Regions from separate parts of the Cellulomonas sp. C5510 genome, predicted to be linked through region 1. Evidence: riboswitches for the same ligand, from Rfam matches in the RefSeq annotation. Region 1 holds a riboswitch; the other holds the start of a gene.

Region 1 (4,294 bases):
CCGCTGGCGATCGCGAACCTCAAGATGATCCCGGTCTCGCTCGTGCCGCTCGGCAAGCAGATCGTGCCGACGGACCGGGCACTGGCGGCGTACGGGCGCTGAGCCCCGCGGCGGCCTCCGACCCCGGTCCGCCGCGGCGCCGCGTCGGCCGCGGCGTCGCGTCGGCCCCGGCGTCGCGTCGGCCCCGGCGTCGCGTCAGACCGCCGCGTGCCGCAGGACGAGGACCAGCGCGGCCACACCGAGCACCGCCGCGGCCAGCGCCGTCGCACCGAGGGCAGCACCGCCGGGCGTGCGCGCGCCGGCGGGGACCGGGGCGCCCGGCCCGCGGTCGGGGTGCGCGTCGTCGACGACCGCGGCCCAGAGCACGGCCCGGCGGGCGCCCGCCCGGTCGAGCGCGAGCGCGCCGAGCAGCCCGAGCGCCGTGGCCCCCCAGACCGACGCTCCGAGCCACGGCTCGAGCACGCGGCCGGCGACCAGCGAACCCACCGCGACGGACAGCGAGGTGCGGCGCCACGCGAGCGCCGTGCGCTCCGGCTGCGCCCCGGGCGGGGCGGTGTGCGCCCGGCTCGCGGTGCTCACCGCAGCAGCAGCCCGACGAGCACGAGCACGCCGGCCAGCGCCACACCGGCGGCGAGCGGGCCGCTGAACGCCGGTGCCGGCAGCGGGTCCCGCTCGCGCAGGGCCCGCTCGGCGCGCGCCCAGCCGAGCCACGCCTGCGCCGGCGCGGCGATCCCCAGCAGGAGCAGCAGCACGGCGGCCGCGAGGCGCAGGTGCGGTTCCACGGGCAGGTCCAGGGCCTCCAGGGCCACGCCACCGGCGAGCAGCGCGAGCGCCGTGCGGACCCAGGCGAGGAACGTCCGCTCGTTCGCGAGCGAGAACCGGCCGTCGGGCTCGGTGCCGCGGGCGTACACCCGCCGGGGGAGCCGGCGGTCGGCGGGCGCGGTCACGCCGCCGGGGCCGTTCCCGGGACGCCCGCGCGGACCGGCCGCGGGCCGAACACGGCTGTGCCGATGCGCACGATGGTCGCCCCCTCGGCCACGGCCGCCTCGAGGTCGCGGCTCATGCCCATGGACAGCTCGACGGCGTCGCCGGTGCCCGCCTCCCCGCTGCCGGAGACCTTGTCCCGCAGGTCGCGTAGCGCGGCGTACCCGGCGCGCACGGCCCGTTCGTCGGGTGTGTTCGCGCCGACCGTCATGAACCCGCGCAGCTGCAGCCGGTGGTGTCCGGCGACCGCCCGGACCACGTCGAGCGCGTCCTGCGGCGCGGCACCGTGCTTGGTGGGCTCGCCGGAGACGTTGACCTGCACCAGCACGTCGAGCGTCCGGTCGTCGTCGGCGCACCGGCGCGCGAGCCGGTCGGCCAGGGCCGTGGAGTCGACGCTCTGCACGCAGGTGGCCCAGCGCAGCGCGGCGTTGACCTTGTTGGACTGCAGCGGGCCGATGAGGTGCAGCTCGGGCGCGAGGTCGGCGAGGTCCGGCCCCTTGGCGACGAGCTCCTGCACCCGGTTCTCGCCGAGCAGCACCCGACGGGCGGTGCCGGCCGTGGTGGCGGCCCCGGCGATGTCGGCGAGCACCGCCGCGCGCACCGTCGCGGCGTCCTGGGTCTTGGTGGCCAGCAGCAGCCGCACCGAGCCGGCGGGGCGGCCCGCGGCGGACTCGGCGGCCGCGACCCGGGAGCGGACGCGCGCCAGCCGCTCCGCGAGCTCGGTCGCGCCGGTCGTCATGTGTCCGACCCTAATCGCTCCGGCGGCGGGCGCCCGGCGCCGTCAGCCGCGGGCGATGTCCGCGACGGTCGCCGCCGTCAGACGGATCAGGTCGTCCGGGGCGAGCTCGACGTCGAGGCCGCGGCGTCCGCCGGACACGAACACGGTGTCGAACAGCTGCGCCGTCTCGTCGACGACGGTCGGGTGCGCCGTCCTCTGACCGAGCGGGGAGATCCCTCCGACCACGTACCCGGTCGCGCGCTCCGCGGCCGCGGGGTCGGCCATCACGGCCTTCTTCCCGCCGACGGCGCTCGCGAGCGCCTTGAGGTCGAGCTTCCCGGCGACGGGCACGACGGCCACCGTCAGCGTCCCGTCGACCGAGGCCATGAGGGTCTTGTAGACCTGCTCCGGGTCGATGCCCAGCACCTCGGCGGCCTCGAGCCCGTAGCCGACCGTGCTGCGCGGGTCGTGCTCGTAGGCGTGCGCGGTGTGCGGGACCCCGGCGGCGGTCAGCGCGACGAGCGCGGGCGTGCCGGACGGCGGCTGCTTGCGGCTCACGGGGCCAGCCTAGGGCGCGCCCCGTCCGCCCCGGTGCTGCTAGCGTGCGGGGCAGCACGGGAGTCCGGTGAGCCGGGCTGAGAGGGAGTACTCGAACTCCGACCGTTGAACCTGATCTGGGTCATGCCAGCGCAGGGAGCGACATCGCAGGATGCCGGGCACCCGTCCGCGTCCCCCGTGCTGATCCGACCAGCACAGGAGGACGCATGACCCCGACACCGACGCCCGTCCGGCCCGCGGAGGCCGCCGACCTGGTCGCCGACCCGCTCCGGTTCGGGGTGGGCGCCCGCGTCACCGTCGCCGTGATGTGCGACCGGTACGTCGAGGTGGTCCTCGGCGTGCTCGGGTCGGTCCGCACCGACGGGCTGGTGGTGCAGACCGGCGACGTCAGCACCTACGTCGGAGGCCACGAGGCGGACCTGCTCCGGTACCTCACCGACCTCGTGGACGCCGTGGCCGCCACGGGCGAGCACGCCGCCGTCACGCTGCACCTGTCGCGGGGCTGCCCGGGCGAGGTGCGGTGCGCGCTGCCCGGAGGGGCGGGCCCGCGCGAGGTCGTGCTGCCGCCCGGCCGGCGCACCGGCCGCTCCGGCGCGGCCGAGTGGGCGCTGTACCCGCTGGCCGACGACGTCCGCGCGGGGGTGGTGCCCGACCACATGCGGGACATCGAGGCGGCGATCGACCTGGCCCGGGCGAGCGGCACGTTCCGGGGCTCCGAGCACTTCGTCACCCGGCTGGAGGGCGACGTGGGAGCGCTCGTGGAGACGGTGGTCGGCGCCTGGGCGCGTGCGGGGCGCGGCGTGCAGCACGTGACGAGCCACGTCACCTTCTCGCTCAACAGCCCGACCCGCCGTGGCTGAGGGCGTCGTGGGCGCGCGCCGGCGGGAGCCGCTCGCGCTCAAGGACATCGTGCTGATGGTCGTGCTGGGGGTGGTGTTCGGGTTCCTGTACTGGGCGCTCGTCCAGGCGTGGAACGGTCTCGCGGTGCTCATGGGGCCCGCGGGCGACCTCGCGCAGCACGTGCTGCTGGGCGGGTGGCTGCTGGTGGCCCCGGTCGCCGTCGCGATCATCCGGCGGCCCGGCGTGGGGATCCTCGCCGAGGTGATCGCCTCGGTGGTCGAGGTGGTGTTCCTCGGGTCTCCGGTGGGGCCGCTGCTGGTCGTCGCCGCGCTGCTGCAGGGCCTCGGCAGCGAGATCCCGTTCGCGCTCGGCCGGTACCGGCGGTTCGGCTGGGGCCGGTTCGCCGCCTCCGGGCTGCTCGGCGCGACGCTGGTGTTCGGCTGGTCGGCGTTCCGGTTCGGCTGGTACGGGCAGGACGTGCTGGTGCTGCGGCTGGTGCTCCAGGCCGTGTCGGGCGTCGTCCTGGGCGGCCTGCTGGCGAAGGTCGTCGTCGACGCCCTGCACCGGACCGGCGTGCTCGACGGGTTCGCGATCGGACGCGCGGTTGCGGCCGGGCGCCCGGTGCCCCGGCGCCGTGCCGGCTGACGCGCCGGCCCCGGTGGCGCCCGCTGTCCCGCCGGCGCCCGGGGTCGTGCTGGACGTGTCCGGGCTGGAGGCCGTGCTCGACGGCGGCGCCGGCGTCGGCCCGGTCGACCTGCGGCTCGCACCGGGGGAGCAGGTCCTCGTGCTCGGGCCCTCGGGGGCGGGGAAGTCGACGCTGCTGCGCTGCCTGCACGGCGCGGTGCCGCACGCGGTGCCCGCCCACGTCGAGGGAGGGGTCCTCGTCGCCGGCCGCGCGGTCGCGGAGCACGGCGTCGCGGCGCTCGCGGACGTGGTCGGCGTGCTCGCGCAGGACCCCGAGACCGGGGTGTGCCTGGCCGACGTCACGGACGAGGTCGCGTTCCCGCTGGAGAACCTCGGGACGCCGCCGGACGTGATCGGACCGGCGGTCGCGGCGGCGCTCGGCGCGGCCGGGGCGGGGGCTCTCGCGGGCCGCCGCACGGACGCGCTGTCCGGCGGCGAGCTCCAGCGGGTCGCCCTCGCGGCCGCCGTCGTGGCGGGACCGCGGCTGCTGCTGCTCGACGAGCCGACGTC
Region 2 (4,294 bases), 1.4 Mb from region 1:
GAGGCGGCCCGCAGGTCCAGGAACTGCGTCGTCTGGATCCAGATCTCCGTCTCCACGGTGCCGAACCGCATGCCGCCGAGCACCAGCACCGTCCCGAACGCCGTCGCGCAGAACAGGAACACCAGCGAGGCCGCGGACGTGAGCGCCGGGGTGAGCGCCGGCAGCGTCACCGTCAGGAACGCCCGCGCGGGCGACGCGCCGAGCGACCGGGCGGCCTGCTCGGGCCGCGGGTCGAGGCGCTCCCACAGCCCGCCGACGGTCCGCACGACGACCGCGTAGTTGAAGAACACCAGCGCGGCGACGATCGCGGCGAACGTCCCGTCGAGGTGCAGGAACCCCAGGGGCCCGTTGTCCCGCAGCAGCGCCCGGAACGCCACGCCCACCACGACCGTCGGCAGCACGAACGGCACCGTCACGAACGCGCGCAGCACCCCGCGCCCCGGGAACCGGCTGCGGTACAGCACCGCCGCACCGGGCACGCCCAGCAGCACCGAGATCACCGTGCCGAGGGTCGCCTGCGCCAGCGTCAGCCCGACGATCCGCCAGGTCCGCGGTCGCCCGAGCACCTCCGCGAACCCGGACAGGTCCAGCGACCCGTCGACGACGAGGCCGCGCCCGACGAGCGTCAGCACGGGCCACGCGAAGAACACCCCGAGGAACAGCAGCGGCACCGCGGCCGCCACCGCCCACGCCGTCCCGCGCGCGACCGCCCAGCCGCGCCCGGGCGCGGTGGGCGCGGTGGGCGCGGCCGGGGGCGGCGCGGGGACCCCCGGAGGGGTCGCGCGCGCACCCGTCCCCGGCCGGCCGGAGCCGGTCGGGGACGGGTGCGTCAGCGGGCGGGTCACGGCGTCAGCCCGTCACCAGGTCCGTCCACTCACGGACCCACGTCTCCCGGTTCGCCGCGATCTCGTCGAGCGGCACGGTGTACGGCTCGTCGGCCAGCGGCGCCCACTGCGCCCAGTCCTCCGGCAGGTCCACCGCCGAGCTCACCGGGTACATGTACATCGACCCGGGGATGTCGCCCTGCACCGCGTCCGACAGCAGCCAGTCCACCAGCCGGCGCGCGCCCTCGGGGTTCTGCGCGCCCGCGAGGACGCCGGCGTACTCGACCTGCCGGAAGCAGGTGCCGAGCAGCGCGCCGGTGGTCGGCTCGCCGCCGCTCTCGGGGATCGTCTCGGGCGGCGACGACGCGTAGGACAGCGCGATCGGCCGGGAGCCGCCGCCGCCCCCGCCGGAGAAGTCGGTGTAGTACGCGTCCGACCAGCCCTCCGCGACCTTCAGGCCGTTCGCCGTGAGGTCACGCCAGTACTGCTGCCAGCCGTCCTCGCCGAACGCCCCGACGGTCGCCAGCAGGAACGCCAGCCCGGGGCTGGACGTCGCGGCGTTCGTCACGACGGTCAGGTCCCGGTACGCGGGGTCGGTCAGGTCCTCGAGCGTCGCCGGCTCCGGGACGCCCCGGTCGGCGAACCAGGCGTGGTCCACGTTGAGGCACACGTCGCCGAGGTCGACGGCGGTCAGCGACCCCGAGTCGTCCGGGGCGTACGGCTCCGCGTCGGCCGCGGCCGGCACCTGCGACGTGTAGGGCTCCAGCACGCCCTCGTCGATCGCCCGCGACGCGAACGTGTTGTCGATCCCGTAGACGACGTCGCCCAGCGGGGCGTCCTTGGTCAGGATGAGCTGGTTCACCAGCGCCCCGCCGTCACCGGGCGCGACCTGCGTGACGGTCAGCCCGGTGTCCGCCTCGAACTGCTCGAGCAGCCCGTCGCTGACGTGGAACGAGTCGTGGGTGACCAGCGTGACCGACCCGCCCGCCGTGCCGTCCCCGCCCGCGGACCCGCCGGACGGCGACCCGCCGGTGGCCGAGCAGGCCGTGAGGGCCAGGGCCGCGACCCCCAGGGCCGCGGTGTGCCGGATGGTCCGGCGTGCTGCGCGCGTGCGCGCCATGCGTCCTCCTCGATGTGCAACCGAGGGGGTCGCCGCGCGTCGTCCGCCCGCGCGCGCTGCCGCACCCGTGCCGACGACACGAGGCGACTGAGATCCCGACTCCCTACGCCGGTGCTAACCGGATCAGGTGCGAGGGTCTGCGGTTCCGTCCGCACTCTCAGCGTCGGTCGGGCGCCACCTCGCGGCGGCGGTCCGGGACGCTCCCCTGTCGTTCGGGGCCGACCCTACACCGCCGTCCCCGACGCCCCCAGCCGCCGCCCCCGCGCGACTGCGTGCGCCGGGGTGACCTGCGGTGCGGCACCCGCGGGGCTAGCGTGGGGCGCAGCACGCACGCGCCCGCACGACACCGCACCGACGCAGCAGGAGGAACCGTGGCCGACGAGGAGACCCAGTCCACGTTCGCGAAGATCACCGGCCTGGTGGTGGCGGGCGCGGTCGCGTGGCTCGCCGGGAAGGCCGTGGACGCCGCCTGGAAGGCCGCCGTCGGCCACAAGCCGCCGAAGCCGGAGGACGACGCCGACGACATCCGCATCGGCGAGGTGGTCGCGGCCTCCGTGATCACCGCCGGCGCCGTGACGCTGGCGCGGGTGTTCGCCACGCGCGGGACCAAGAAGTTCGTGCAGCGCGTCGACAGGAACCGGCGCCTGCCGCACGCCTGACCAGGCACGGAGGTCCCCCTCCGACCGACCTGCGCCCCGCTAGGCTCGAGCGTCCCGCTCGCCGACGAATGCGCAGGTCAGCCCGCCATGCCCGCGACGCCAGCCCGGCCCGCACGCCGCTGTGTCCAGACCGTCGACGACGTGCTCGACCTCATGGACCACCTGTTCGCCGAGCAGGCCGACCGGTGGTCGGACCGGGGCGGCGCGGACTTCTGGGACCGGTTCTACGCCGACCGCGGCCGGGGCGTGCCGTTCTTCCGCTGGGCCCCGGACGAGAGCCTGGTGGCGTGGCACGCCGACGGCCGGCTGCCCCTCGGTCCGGGCACCCGGGTGCTGGAGCTCGGCTGCGGGCCCGGCCGCAACGCCGTCTGGCTCGCGCAGCAGGGCTGCACCGTCGACGCGCTCGACCTCTCGCAGGCGGCGCTGGACTGGGGACGGGAGCGGGCCGACGAGGCCGGCGTCGACGTCCGGTTCGCCCGCGCGGACGTCCTCACGTGGCAGCCGCCGGCGGAGCAGTACGACCTGGTCTACGACTCCGGCTGCTTCCACCACCTGCCGCCGCACCGCCGGCTGACGTACCGCGGGCTGCTGGAGCGGACGGTGCGCCCCGGCGGGCGGTTCGGCCTGGCCTGCTTCGCGACCGGGCACGACGGGCGCGGCGGCACCGAGGCGGACGACGCCGACCTGTACCGCGAGGGCGGGCTCGGCGGCGGGCTCGCCTACGGCGCCGACGACCTGCGGCGCGCGTTCGGCTGGCTGGACGAGGTGGAGCTGCGCCGCATGCGGTCCGGCGACCCGGCGACGTTCGGCGAGGACTTCCTCTGGGCGGCGATGTTCCGCCGGTGACGGCACACCGCCGGGGCGGGCACCGGACGCCCGCCGCCGGGGTCAGCCCGGGCGGCCGGACGCACCCGGGGCACCGTGCGCGTCGTCGTGGTCGTCGTCCTCGTCCCCGTCCTGCGTCCCCTCGCGCTCCGACGCGCGCTCCTGCGCCTCGGTGAGCTCGTCGACGACGAGCAGGTCGCGGCGCACCTTGCCCGTGCGGTAGCCCGCCCGCCCGACCAGGTGGGCCGCGACGGGCGCCGTGAGCATCTGGAACAGCGCCACCAGGATCAGCGCCCACACCGCGCCGCCGGACCGCAGCCGCAGCGATAGCCCGATGAGCACCAGGACCAGCCCGAGCACCTGCGGCTTGGTGCCGGCGTGCATCCGGGACAGCAGGTCGGGGAACCGCAGCACGCCGATGCCGGCCGCGAGCGCCAGCAGCGCGCCGCCGAGGAGGCAGACCGCCGCCACGACGTCCGCGAGGGTGTCCGTGCTCACCGTGCGCCTCCCTCCTGCTCCTCGTCCGCGTGGTCCTCGTGCCCGTGCGCGGCGTCGTCGTGCGTCACCTGCGCCTCGGCCTCCTGGGCGCGGCGCCGGCGGCGCTGCTCCTCGGCCTCGTCCTCGGCGCGCATGCGCTCGGCCTCCTCCTGGGCGATCTCCTCGCGGGTGCGCACGCGGCCCTCGCCCTCGGGCTCCACGGACGCGAACCGGGAGATGGTCACCGAGCCGACGAACCCCACGAGAGAGAGCACGACGAGGACGGGCACGACGTCGGTGCGCCGGTCGATCGAGGCGTACAGCGCGACGCCGGCGACCACGACGGTCACGACGATGTCGAGCGCCACGGTGCGGTCCAGCATCGACGG

Evidence for each region. Region 1 has a riboswitch for thiamine pyrophosphate ahead of K5O09_RS05300 (Ykof family thiamine-binding protein). Riboswitches for the same ligand answer to the same signal wherever they lie in the genome.
Region 2: another riboswitch for thiamine pyrophosphate. It lies ahead of K5O09_RS17635 (thiamine ABC transporter substrate binding subunit); the one in region 1 lies ahead of K5O09_RS05300 (Ykof family thiamine-binding protein).

The regions. Positions count from the first base shown of each region.
Region 1 covers NZ_CP081862.1:1,171,868-1,176,161, forward strand. Annotated here, with positions in the region: gene K5O09_RS05275 (YccF domain-containing protein) at 1-102, shown strand, start outside; gene K5O09_RS05280 (DUF202 domain-containing protein) at 196-579, opposite strand; gene K5O09_RS05285 (YidH family protein) at 576-947, opposite strand; gene K5O09_RS05290 (YggS family pyridoxal phosphate-dependent enzyme) at 944-1,723, opposite strand; gene ybaK (Cys-tRNA(Pro) deacylase) at 1,766-2,260, opposite strand; TPP riboswitch at 2,307-2,415, shown strand; gene K5O09_RS05300 (Ykof family thiamine-binding protein) at 2,467-3,120, shown strand; gene K5O09_RS05305 (ECF transporter S component) at 3,113-3,745, shown strand; gene K5O09_RS05310 (ABC transporter ATP-binding protein) at 3,735-4,294, shown strand, end outside.
Region 2 covers NZ_CP081862.1:3,855,319-3,859,612, forward strand. Annotated here, with positions in the region: gene K5O09_RS17630 (ABC transporter permease) at 1-845, opposite strand, end outside; gene K5O09_RS17635 (thiamine ABC transporter substrate binding subunit) at 850-1,944, opposite strand; TPP riboswitch at 2,028-2,161, opposite strand; gene K5O09_RS17640 (DUF4235 domain-containing protein) at 2,316-2,603, shown strand; gene K5O09_RS17645 (cyclopropane-fatty-acyl-phospholipid synthase family protein) at 2,691-3,449, shown strand; gene mnhG (monovalent cation/H(+) antiporter subunit G) at 3,492-3,926, opposite strand; gene K5O09_RS17655 (monovalent cation/H+ antiporter complex subunit F) at 3,923-4,294, opposite strand, start outside.